Regions from separate parts of the Streptomyces sp. NPDC017225 genome, predicted to be linked through region 3. Evidence: predicted binding sites of a transcription regulator. Region 3 holds the regulator's gene; each other region holds the start of a gene.
What was found. Region 3 encodes HrcA, which represses chaperone genes, less so after heat shock. Its sites were predicted from a motif close to TTNGCACTCNGNNNNNCNGAGTGCNAA; they were not measured.

Region 1 (4,071 bases), on a different contig from region 3:
CGCACGCACCAACGCTCGACAAGCGCGCCAGGCGCGACAGGCCGAGCGGGATCAACAATCGAATACCGCTCATCCAGAGGGGCAGAGGGATACGGCCCGTTGAAGCCCCGGCAACCCTCCAGTCGGTTCCTGTCACGCGGACGTGGCGAGGCTCCCGGCTCGGGAAGGTGCCAAATCCGTCTCACGGCGAGATGCGTCGTGAGGAAGATGAGGAGAAAGGGCCTCGCCTCCATGGCTGTGCAGACTGTCGAAAGCACCACCACCCCCGACGCTCCCGCCCCCGCCGGCTCCGTCGATCTGGGCCCCGCCGCAGCGCTCTCCTGCCGCGAATGCGGCCACCGCGTCCCGCTCGGCCCCGTCTTCGCCTGCGAGGAGTGTTTCGGCCCGCTGGAGATCGCCTACGACTTCTCGGCCTACGACACCGAGGAACTCCGCGCGCGTATCGAGGCGGGCCCCGCGAACATCTGGCGCTACGCCCCGCTGCTGCCCGTCCCCGCCGACGTGGCCGACAAGCCGAACATCAACCCCGGCTGGACCAAGCTGGTCAAGGCCGACAACCTGGCCCGCGAGCTCGGCGTCACCGGCGGTCTGTACGTCAAGGACGACTCCGGCAACCCGACGCACTCCTTCAAGGACCGCGTCGTCGCGCAGGCCATCGAGGCCGCCCGCGCCTTCGGCTTCACCACCCTGTCCTGCTCCTCCACCGGCAACCTCGCGGGCGCCGTCGGCGCCGCCGCCGCCCGCGCCGGCTTCCGCTCCTGCGTGTTCATCCCGCACGACCTGGAGCAGGGCAAGGTCGTCATGGCCGCCGTCTACGGCGGTGAGCTCGTCGGCATCCAGGGCAACTACGACGACGTGAACCGCTTCTGCTCCGAGCTGATCGGCGACCCGGCCGGCGAGGGCTGGGGCTTCGTCAACGTCAACCTGCGACCGTACTACGCGGAGGGCTCCAAGACCCTGGCGTACGAGATCTGCGAGCAGCTCGGCTGGCGGCTGCCCGACCAGATCGTCGTCCCGATCGCCTCCGGCTCGCAGCTCACGAAGATCGACAAGGGTCTGCAGGAGCTGATCAGGCTCGGTCTGGTCGAGGACAGGCCGTACAAGATCTTCGGCGCCCAGGCCGAGGGCTGCTCGCCGGTGTCCACCGCGTACAAGGCCGGCCACGACGTCGTACGCCCGCAGAAGCCGGACACCATCGCCAAGTCCCTGGCGATCGGCAACCCGGCCGACGGCCCGTACGTCCTCGACATCGCGCGCCGCACCGGCGGCGCCGTGGAGGACGTGAGTGACGAGCAGGTCGTCGACGCGATCAAGCTGCTCGCGCGCACCGAGGGGATCTTCGCGGAGACCGCGGGCGGCGTGACGGTCGGCGTCACGAGGAAGCTGATCGAGAACGGCGTCCTGGATCCGTCCCTCACCACCGTCGTCCTCAACACCGGCGACGGCCTGAAGACCCTCGACGCGGTGGCCGGTACCGGCCTCACCGCCACCATCCGCCCGAACCTGGACTCCTTCCGAGAGGCTGGCCTCGCATGAGCGTGACCGTTCGCATCCCGACCATCCTGCGCACCTACACCGGCGGCAAGGCCGAGGTCGCCGCCGACGGCGCGAACCTCGGTGAGGTCATCGCCGACCTGGACAAGAACCACACCGGCATCGCCGCCCGCGTGCTGGACGACCAGGGCAAGCTCCGCCGCTTCGTCAACGTCTACGTCAACGACGACGACGTCCGCTTCGAGCAGGGCCTTCAGACCGCGACCCCCAACGGCGCGGGCGTCTCCATCATCCCCGCGGTCGCCGGCGGCTGATACGCGTCGATACACGTCGTAGTACGAATTGCCCTCTCCGTAAGAGAAACGGAGGGGGCAATTCCATGTGATTGAGCACGGTAGAGTTGGGGAACGCGCTCCCGATCGCGAGATCGGGAACTCCGCCTCCCTGCCGCCGGCCCGACAAGAAATAGCCAAAATGCGGGCGTATTTCGCGGCTTTTGTTCCCTTCGTGGACCCCGACTTGACCCGAATTCAGGCGAATTCTTGCCATATTCCGGACCGGGTGCGTCCAGATTTCTCGTCCGACTGACCTGTTGCAGAGGGCAGTTGGACAGATACATTCGGCCGCGGTCGACGCGTTCCGGCGCACGCCCCCAGTCGTGGGGGGCGAGGTCTGACCCGGGTCCGCGAAGTGCGGATCTGTGCAAGGGCCAGTAATAGGGGAGTTAGGCATGGCTCAGGGCACCGTCAAGTGGTTCAACGCGGAGAAGGGGTACGGCTTCATCGCGGTCGACGGTGGTGCGGATGTTTTCGTCCACTACAGCGCGATTCAGATGGACGGCTACCGCACCCTCGAAGAAGGCCAGCGGGTCGAGTTCGAGATCTCGCAGGGTCAGAAGGGCCCGCAGGCCGACATGGTTCGCCTCAGCGCCTGAGACGCGCGGCCACCGCAGCGCGGTCTTCAGCCGAAGGGCCCGTACCTCCCGGGGTACGGGCCCTTCGGCCTGCCCGGACGCGCCCGGGACGCGCTCCGGACCATGCCGGGACCGCCCCCGGGCGGTGTTCGCGGGTGGCTGAGCGCCGGTGTCGATCCCCGAGAGGCGCTTGCACTCGGCAGGGGCGAGTGCTAATCATTGCGTTAGCACTCTGAAGGTGAGAGTGACAACGAAGGACCGGGTCGGTGAGGCCCGCAGGCCGGGTGGGGAAGGAACCACACGGCAGGCGAGCCGTCCGTCGCGGGCGCGGGCGCGGTCCGAAGGAATCACCCCCAGTCCTGGAGGGACCACTTCACATGGCCAAGATCATCGCGTTCGACGAGGAGGCACGGCGCGGCCTCGAGCGCGGCATGAACCAGCTCGCGGACGCCGTCAAGGTGACGCTCGGCCCCAAGGGCCGCAACGTCGTCCTCGAGAAGAAGTGGGGCGCCCCCACGATCACCAACGATGGTGTCTCCATCGCCAAGGAGATCGAGCTCGAGGACCCGTACGAGAAGATCGGCGCCGAGCTGGTCAAGGAAGTCGCCAAGAAGACGGACGACGTCGCCGGTGACGGTACGACCACCGCGACCGTTCTCGCTCAGGCCCTGGTCAAGGAAGGCCTGCGCAACGTCGCGGCCGGCGCCAACCCCATGGCCCTCAAGCGCGGCATCGAGAAGGCCGTCGAGGCCGTCTCCGCCGCCCTGCTCGAGCAGGCGAAGGACGTCGAGACCAAGGAGCAGATCGCCTCCACGGCCTCCATCTCCGCCGCCGACACCCAGATCGGCGAGCTCATCGCCGAGGCGATGGACAAGGTCGGCAAGGAAGGCGTCATCACCGTCGAGGAGTCCCAGACCTTCGGTCTGGAGCTGGAGCTCACCGAGGGTATGCGCTTCGACAAGGGCTACATCTCGGCGTACTTCGCCACCGACATGGAGCGTATGGAGGCGTCGCTCGACGACCCGTACATCCTGATCGCCAACTCCAAGATCGGCAACGTCAAGGACCTGCTGCCGCTCCTGGAGAAGGTCATGCAGTCGGGCAAGCCGCTGCTGATCATCGCCGAGGACGTCGAGGGCGAGGCCCTGTCGACCCTGGTCGTCAACAAGATCCGCGGCACCTTCAAGTCCGTCGCCGTCAAGGCCCCGGGCTTCGGCGACCGCCGCAAGGCCATGCTCGGCGACATCGCCATCCTCACGGGCGGCGAGGTCATCTCCGAGGAGGTCGGCCTCAAGCTGGAGAACGCCTCCCTGGACCTCCTGGGCAGCGCCCGCAAGGTCGTCATCACCAAGGACGAGACCACGATCGTGGACGGCGCCGGCTCCGCCGACCAGGTCCAGGGCCGGGTCAACCAGATCCGCGCCGAGATCGAGAACAGCGACTCGGACTACGACCGCGAGAAGCTCCAGGAGCGCCTGGCGAAGCTGGCCGGCGGCGTGGCCGTCATCAAGGCCGGTGCCGCCACCGAGGTCGAGCTCAAGGAGCGCAAGCACCGCATCGAGGACGCCGTTCGCAACGCGAAGGCGGCCGTCGAGGAGGGTATCGTCGCCGGTGGTGGCGTGGCCCTGCTCCAGGCCTCCCAGGTCTTCGAGAAGCTGGAGCTG
Region 2 (4,071 bases), on a different contig from region 3:
AGTGGGAGTGGCCGTGGCCGTGGCCCCCGGCGGCCGGCTCTTCCTCTTCCTTCTTCTCGACGACCAGGGTCTCGGTCGTCAGGAGGAGGGAGGCGATGGAGGCGGCGTTCTCCAGGGCGGAGCGGGTGACCTTCACCGGGTCGATGACGCCGGCCTTGACCAGGTCGCCGTACTCGCCGGTGGCGGCGTTGAAGCCCTGGCCCTTGTCGAGCTCGGCGACCTTGGAGGTGATGACGTAACCCTCCAGGCCGGCGTTCTCGGCGATCCAGCGCAGCGGCTCGACGGCGGCGCGGCGGACGACCGCGACACCCGTGGCCTCGTCGCCGGTCTTGCCGAGGTTGCCCTCGAGGACCTTGACGGCGTGGACCAGCGCGGAGCCACCACCGGAGACGATGCCCTCCTCGACCGCGGCGCGGGTCGCGGAGATGGCGTCCTCCAGACGGTGCTTGCGCTCCTTCAGCTCCACCTCGGTGGCGGCGCCGACCTTGATCACGCACACGCCGCCGGCCAGCTTCGCGAGGCGCTCCTGGAGCTTCTCGCGGTCCCAGTCGGAGTCCGTGTTCTCGATCTCGGCCTTGATCTGGGCGATGCGGCCCTGGACCTCGTCGCGCTTGCCGGCACCGTCGACGATCGTGGTGTCGTCCTTGGTGACGGTGATGCGACGGGCGGTGCCGAGCACCTCCAGGCCGACCTGGTCGAGCTTGAGGCCGACCTCCTCGGAGATGACCGTGGCGCCGGTGAGGACGGCCATGTCCTGGAGCATCGCCTTGCGGCGGTCGCCGAAGCCGGGGGCCTTGACGGCCACCGCGTTGAACGTGCCGCGGATCTTGTTCACGACGAGGGTGGAGAGCGCCTCGCCCTCGAGGTCCTCGGCGATGATCAGCAGCGGCTTCGAGGCGTTGGCCTGGATGACCTTCTCCAGCAGCGGCAGCATGTCCGCGATGGAGGAGATCTTGCCCTGGTTGATGAGGATGTACGGGTCCTCGAGGACCGCCTCCATGCGCTCCTGGTCCGTCACGAAGTACGGCGACAGGTAGCCCTTGTCGAAGGCCATGCCCTCGGTGAAGTCCAGCTCCAGACCGAAGGTGTTGGACTCCTCGACGGTGATGACACCGTCCTTGCCGACCTTGTCCATCGCCTCGGCGATGAGCTCGCCGACCTGCTGGTCCTGGGCGGACAGCGCGGCCACGGCGGCGATGTCGGACTTCTCCTCGATCGGGCGCGCGGTGGCGAGGAGGTCCTCGGACACGGCGGCGACGGCCGCGTCGATGCCCTTCTTCAGCAGCGCCGGGGAGGCACCGGCGGCGACGTTCCGCAGGCCCTCGCGGACCAGCGCCTGGGCCAGGACGGTGGCGGTGGTGGTGCCGTCACCCGCGATGTCGTTGGTCTTGGTCGCCACCTCCTTCACCAGCTGGGCACCGAGGTTCTCGTACGGGTCCTCGATCTCGACCTCGCGGGCGATCGTGACACCGTCGTTGGTGATGGTCGGGGCGCCGAACTTCTTGTCGATGACGACGTTGCGGCCCTTGGGGCCGATCGTCACCTTCACCGTGTCGGCGAGCTTGTTGACGCCGCGCTCGAGGGCGCGACGGGCGTCCTCGTCGAACTTCAGGATCTTCGCCATGGGAGCGTGAGCCCTCTCGGAAATCTGATCTAAGTGAAAACTGACTGCGCCCCTCGCGCCCGGCTTGTTTAGGTCGCGGGTGCCAGGGGCGCAGCGGCTGAGCTATGTGCGTCGAGGCGGGCCGACTACTGATCGACCCGGTTCCCGGCGCTTACTGCTCGACTTACTTCTCGACGATCGCGAGCACGTCGCGGGCCGAGAGGACGAGGTACTCCTCGCCGTTGTACTTCACCTCGGTGCCGCCGTACTTGCTGTAGAGCACGACGTCGCCGACGGTGACGTCGAGCGGAAGACGGTTGCCGTCCTCGAAGCGGCCCGGGCCCACGGCCAGGACGACGCCCTCCTGGGGCTTCTCCTTGGCGGTGTCCGGAATGACCAGGCCCGAAGCCGTGGTCTGCTCGGCGTCGAGCGGCTGGACCACAATGCGGTCCTCGAGCGGCTTGATGGCAACCTTGGAGCTGGTGGTCGTCACGATCCGACCTCCCCCTTCGGAGATCTCACGGGGTTAACTGTCTGAGGTGGCGACCAGGTGGATCCGTCGTCGCGGGTGCCGGACCTGCCCGTCGCGTAGTTGGCACTCTCCGGTGGGGAGTGCCAGAGCCGAGACTATGACCGCGATTAGCACTCGGTCAAGCGGAGTGCCAATGCCGACGGCGCGTCGGGGGTAAATCGGCCTGGACGGCCGCGTCCTCGGACACCCCCTACAAGTAGTCCTCCAGGCGGCCCACCCGCAGCCCCTGCTCCTCGATCTCGTCCAGCAGGCGCTCGGTGCGGGCGCTCAGACCCACGCCCGTCGGGTGGTCCGGGACGACGGACACGATGTCGCCGGGGCGGAGGCTGTGCTCGCCGCGGGTGTAGGTGAGGCCCCCCGCGGGGTCCAGGGCCGCCCGAAACAGGACGACCGCCGTGATGCCGCAGTCGGCGGCGGCGCGCAGGGTCGTGGTGTCGTACCTGCCGTAGGGCGGGCGGAAGAGGCGGGGGCGGACGCCGAAGCGGGACTTGAGCTTGGTCTGCTGGCCGCAGATCTCGGCGCGCTGGCCGGCGTGGGGCAGGCCGCGCAGGGAGCGGTGCTCGAGGGTGTGGTTCTGCAGGCTCGCACCGACCGAGCGCAGCCGGGCGAGGTGGCCGTACGCCGGTCCGGCGACGGTGTCGGTGAGGAACAGGGTGACCGGGAGCCGCCGCTCACGGATCAGGCCGGCGAAGCGCGGGTCGCGCTGGGCGCTGTCGTCGAAGGTGAGGAAGACGACCGGGTCGGCGGTGCGGACGTGGTCCACGACGGGCGGCAGGCCCCGCACCCGCCCGCCGGTCCGGCTGTTGTCCTGCCCGTGGCCTTGTCCGTGGCCTTGCCCGTCGCCCTTCCCGCCCGCCCGGGCCTGTTGCGCCACCGGCGGGCGTTCGGCGGGGGCGACGGAACGAGCGCAGCCGGACAGCAGTACGGCGGTCAGCACGGCCATGACGGCCATGACGGCCGTGGCATGCCGGGCGGACGTGAGGGCGGGCCGGGCGGACGTGGCCGTCGGGGCGGCCCCGGTCGGCCGGAGCCGCCCGCACCTCACAGGTAGTCCTCCAGCCGGGCCACCGCGTACCCCTCCGCGGTGACCTTGTCGAGGAACTCGCGGACCATGTCGCGCATGGTGCCGCCCCAGTCGTCCTCGCCCCGGAAGTGGGTGAGGACGATGTCGCCGGGGTGGATCTCGCGGTCCCACTCGCGGTAGTCCCAGTGGTCGGCGAAGACCTCCTCGTTCCAGATCGGGGCGTACTCGATGCCGCAGGACCTGGCCGCCCGCAGGGTGTCGCGGTTGTAGTTGCCGTAGGGCGGACGGAAGAGGGTCGGGCGCTCGCCGTAGCGCTTCTCGATGACGTCCTGCATGCCGCAGATCTCGCGCTTCTGCTCGGCGTAGGACAGGCCGGGCAGATAGGGGTGGTTCAGGGTGTGGTTGGCCAGGGTGACGCCGCGGTCCCGCATCTTCCTGAAGTAGCCGTAGTCCTCCTTCACCAGGTAGTCGCTGAGGAAGGCGGTGTACGGGATCCTCAGCTCGCTCATCATCCGCAGGAACGCCGGGTCCTTCTCGGCGCCGTCGTCGATGGTGAGGAAGACGATCTTCTCCTTGGTGGGGACCGAGGTGAAGACCGGCGGGAGGTCCTCCTGCCCGTCCACCTCGAAGCCCTCGCGCGCCTTGATCTCCGGCTTCTTCGCGGGGGGCGGCGGGGCCGTCAGCGGGACCTTCTTCAGGTTCCAGCGCCTGGCGGCGGCGACCCGGGCGGTGTGGGCCGCGCGCAGTTCGGACGCGTAGGCGTCGAGCGCGCGGGCCGGGGGTGCCTGCAGCGGCTGCGAGCCGGCGGCGCCCCGCTCCCCGGAGGCGTCCTGCGCACAGCCGGAGGCGAGGGCGGCGACGGCGAGCACGGCGACACCGCCGCGCGTCCGGAGCCCTGGAGAAGACGCCCGG
Region 3 (4,071 bases):
GTAGACCCCGACTGCGGACGGGTCGGCCGACTCCGGCTGCGGCATGAAGAGGTTGACGCCGAAAGGGCGGGCGGTCAGTCCCCGCAACTGCTTGATCTCCTGGTACATCCCGTCCGCGGTCTTGTACCCGGCGGCCAGGAATCCCAGTCCGCCCGCCTCGCAGACCGCGGCGGCGAGCCGCGGCACGGAGACGCCGCCCGCCATGGGCGCCTGCACGATCGGATAGGGGAAAAGATCGGTCAGTGCGGAGGACATGACCGCATGGTGTCACGTCCTGTGGACGGGTCCGAATCCGGGCTTCCGTCGGCATACGCCAGGAGCATCCCCGTCGCGCGACCGTCCCGTACCCATGGGAAAGCCCCTGGCGCGGGCCTCGCCAGGGGCTTGTGGGCACCGGGTGTCAGCGCCCGTTGAACGCGTCCTTCAACCGCGAGAACAGCCCTTGCTGCCCGGGCTGGAACTGTCCCTGCGGACGCTCCTCGCCACGCAGCTTGGCCAGCTCGCGGAGCAGGCGTTCCTGCTCGGGGTCGAGCTTGCTCGGGGTCAGGACCTCGACGTGGACGATGAGGTCGCCCCGGCCGCCGCCGCGCAGGTGGGTGACGCCGCGCCCGTGCAGCGGGACCGACTGGCCGGACTGGGTGCCCGGGCGGATGTCGATCTCCTCCACGCCGTCGAGCGTCTCCAGCGGCACCTTCGTGCCCAGGGCCGCCGCCGTCATCGGGATGGTGACCGTGCAGTGCAGGTCGTCGCCCCGGCGCTGGAAGGTCGAGTGGGGCAGTTCGTGGATCTCGACGTACAGGTCACCGGCGGGGCCGCCGCCGGGGCCGACCTCGCCCTCGCCCGCGAGCTGGATCCGGGTGCCGTTGTCGACGCCGGCCGGGATCTTCACGGTCAGGGTGCGCCGGGAGCGGACCCGGCCGTCGCCCGCGCACTCGGGGCACGGGGTCGGGACCACGGTGCCGAAACCCTGGCACTGCGGGCAGGGGCGCGAGGTCATGACCTGGCCCAGGAAGGACCGCGTGACCTGCGACACCTCACCGCGACCACGGCACATGTCGCACGTCTGGGCACTGGTGCCCGGGGCGGCGCCCTCGCCGTTGCAGGTGTTGCAGACGACCGCGGTGTCGACCTGGATGTCCTTGGTCGTACCGAAGGCCGCCTCGTCCAGCTCGACCTCGATGCGGATCATCGCGTCCTGGCCGCGGCGGGTGCGCGAGCGCGGCCCGCGCTGCGACGCCGTACCGAAGAACGCGTCCATGATGTCCGAGAAGTTCCCGAAGCCACCCGCGCCGAAGCCACCCGCGCCACCGCCGCCGGCCTGCGAGAGGGGGTCGCCGCCGAGGTCGTAGACCTGCTTCTTCTGCGGGTCCGACAACACCTCGTAGGCGGCGTTGATCTCCTTGAACCGCTCCTGGGTCTTCGGATCGGGGTTGACGTCCGGATGCAGCTCGCGGGCGAGCCTCCGGAACGCCTTCTTGATCTCGTCCTGGGACGCGTCGCGGCGTACGCCGAGTACGGCGTAGTAGTCCGTGGCCACCTACGACTCCGCCAGGATCTGTCCGACGTACCGTGCCACTGCGCGTACCGCTCCCATCGTTCCCGGGTAATCCATGCGGGTCGGTCCGACCACGCCGAGCTTGGCAACCGCCTCGCCGCCCGAACCGTAGCCCACCGACACGACGGACGTTGAGTTGAGTCCTTCGTGGGCGTTCTCATGACCGATACGGACGGTCACGCCCGGATCCTTCGCCTCGCCGAGCAGCTTGAGGAGCACGACCTGCTCCTCCAGCGCCTCGAGGACGGGTCGGATCACCAAGGGGAAGTCGTGCCCGAAGCGGGTCAGATTGGCGGTGCCGCCGATCATCAGCCGCTCCTCGTTCTCCTCGACCAGCGTCTCCAGGAGAGTGGAGAGCACGGTGGAGACCGTACCCCGGTCCTCGGCCTCGAAGGCCTCCGCCAGGTCCTCCACCAGGCTCGGCACGTCCGAGAAGCGGCGCCCGGCGACCCGGCTGTTGAGCCGCGCGCGCAGGTCCGCCAGGGACGCCTCGCCGAACGGCGCCGGGCAGTCGACCATCCGCTGCTCGACCCGGCCGGTGTCGGTGATCAGCACCAGCATCAGCCGCGCGGGCGCCAGGGAGAGCAACTCCACGTGCCGCACGGTCGAGCGGGTCAGCGACGGGTACTGCACGACGGCGACCTGCCGGGTCAGCTGCGCGAGCAGCCGCACCGTGCGGGCCACCACGTCGTCGAGGTCGACGGCGCCCTCCAGGAAGTTCTGGATGGCACGCCGCTCGGGCCCGGTCATCGGCTTGACGCCGGCCAGCTTGTCGACGAAGAGCCGGTAGCCCTTGTCGGTCGGGATGCGCCCGGCGCTGGTGTGCGGCTGGGCGATGAACCCCTCGTCCTCCAGGGCCGCCATGTCGTTGCGCACGGTGGCCGGTGAGACGCCGAGGTTGTGCCGCTCGGTGAGGGCCTTGGAGCCGACCGGCTCCTCGGTGCCGACGTAGTCCTGGACGATGGCGCGCAGCACCTCGAGCCTGCGTTCACTGAGCACTCGCGCACACCTCCAAGATCTCGTCGTCCGCCGGCGTCCTGCCGGGGGCCCCACTGTCTTCCCTGGCACTCACGGTGCGCGAGTGCCAGACTTCCCCGGCCCAGTGTACGGCCGTGGGGTACGCCCCCGGCAAGGCCGGGGCACGCCCTCCGTGCGCGGAGGCGGCACAGCGCTAGCGTCGTCGCCGTGACGGTGACTTGGGAGGACCTGGGGTGGGAGCGGCTGGCGGCGGGGGTGGGGCGGCGCCGGCTGCCGGTGTGGGACTGCACGGCGGGGCTGGTCGTCGGCGCGGACGCGGCGCTGATGGTCGACGCGGGGTCGAGTCTCGGTGAGGGCGCCCGGTTGCGCGCGGGGGCGCGGGAACTCGCCGGTCACCATGTGACACATCTCGCGCTGACGCACCCGCACTTCGACCACGTTTTCGGCGCGGCGGCGTTCGCGGGTCCCCGGGGCACGGAGGTCTACGGCGCGGTGGGGACGGACGCGGTGTTCGCGCGGGGCGGACAGGGGCGGGAGGCGCTCCGTTCGGACGCGGTGGCGGAGGGGCTGGACGCGCGGGCGGCGCGGGAGGCGGCCGACGCTCTCGTCCGCGTCGGCCACGAGGTCCGCGGCGAGCGCACGCTCGACCTGGGCGGCGGCCGGCGGGTCCTGCTCGCCGACGTGGGCCCGGGGCACACCGCCCACGATCTCGCGGTGCTGGTGCCGGGCGACCCGGCGGTCGTCTTCTGCGGTGACCTGGTCGAGGAGTCGGGGGAGCCGCAGGCGGGCCCGGACGCCGTACCGGCACGCTGGCCGGCCGCGCTGGACCGGCTGCTGGACCTGGGCGGCGAGGACGCTCTGTACGTTCCCGGTCACGGAGCGGTGGTGGACGCGGGCTTCGTGCGGGCTCAACGGGACGCGCTGGCTGCCCGGTTCGGCGTGTCGCGCTGATCACGACGGACCCGGTTCAGCGTGTCGGACCGATCACGACGCGCCCGCTTCTCGTACCGTCATCAGAATGCGCCAGTACTCCGCCGACCTGACCCCTCCGTGGAAGAAACCGCAGCCGGTTCCGGAGGTCCCGGCCGATCCCGGCCTGGTGGTCGAGGAGCCCGGCACCGGTTTCTGCGGCGCGGTGATCGGCTGCGAGGCGGGCACGGTGACCCTGGAGGACCGCTTCGGCAAGCACCGGGTGTTCCCGATGGAGCCGCGCGGCTTCCTGCTGGAGGGGCGGGTGGTGACGCTGGTCCGCCCCTCCTCCGGTCCGGCGCGCCCCTCCCGTACGGCGTCCGGTTCGGTCGCCGTCCCCGGCGCACGCGCGCGGGTCGCGCGCGCCGGGCGCATCTACGTCGAGGGGCGGCACGACGCCGAGCTGGTCGAGAAGGTGTGGGGCGACGACCTGCGCATCGAGGGTGTCGTCGTGGAGTACCTGGGCGGCGTGGACGATCTCCCGTCGATCGTCGCCGAGTTCGCCCCCGGTCCGGACGCGCGGCTCGGGGTCCTGGTGGACCACCTGGTGCCGGGTTCGAAGGAGTGGC

Region 1: the regulator HrcA is predicted to act here: its motif matches at 2,597-2,623, upstream of groL (chaperonin GroEL).
Region 2: the regulator HrcA is predicted to act here: its motif matches at 2,243-2,269, upstream of groES (co-chaperone GroES).

What each region holds. Positions count from the first base shown of each region.
Region 1 is NZ_JBIRNE010000006.1:36,033-40,103, forward strand. It holds SAM riboswitch class I at 67-214, shown strand; gene thrC (threonine synthase) at 232-1,536, shown strand; gene ACH4NX_RS15730 (MoaD/ThiS family protein) at 1,533-1,808, shown strand; gene ACH4NX_RS15735 (cold-shock protein) at 2,225-2,428, shown strand; gene groL (chaperonin GroEL) at 2,785-4,071, shown strand, end outside.
Region 2 is NZ_JBIRNE010000005.1:318,357-322,427, reverse strand. It holds gene groL (chaperonin GroEL) at 1-1,624, opposite strand, end outside; gene groES (co-chaperone GroES) at 1,788-2,096, opposite strand; gene ACH4NX_RS14985 (polysaccharide deacetylase family protein) at 2,326-3,087, opposite strand; gene ACH4NX_RS14980 (polysaccharide deacetylase family protein) at 3,177-4,071, opposite strand, start outside.
Region 3 is NZ_JBIRNE010000003.1:697,863-701,933, forward strand. It holds gene ACH4NX_RS10395 (nitronate monooxygenase) at 1-255, opposite strand, end outside; gene dnaJ (molecular chaperone DnaJ) at 401-1,537, opposite strand; gene hrcA (heat-inducible transcriptional repressor HrcA) at 1,538-2,554, opposite strand; gene ACH4NX_RS10410 (MBL fold metallo-hydrolase) at 2,741-3,484, shown strand; gene ACH4NX_RS10415 (DUF3097 domain-containing protein) at 3,552-4,071, shown strand, end outside.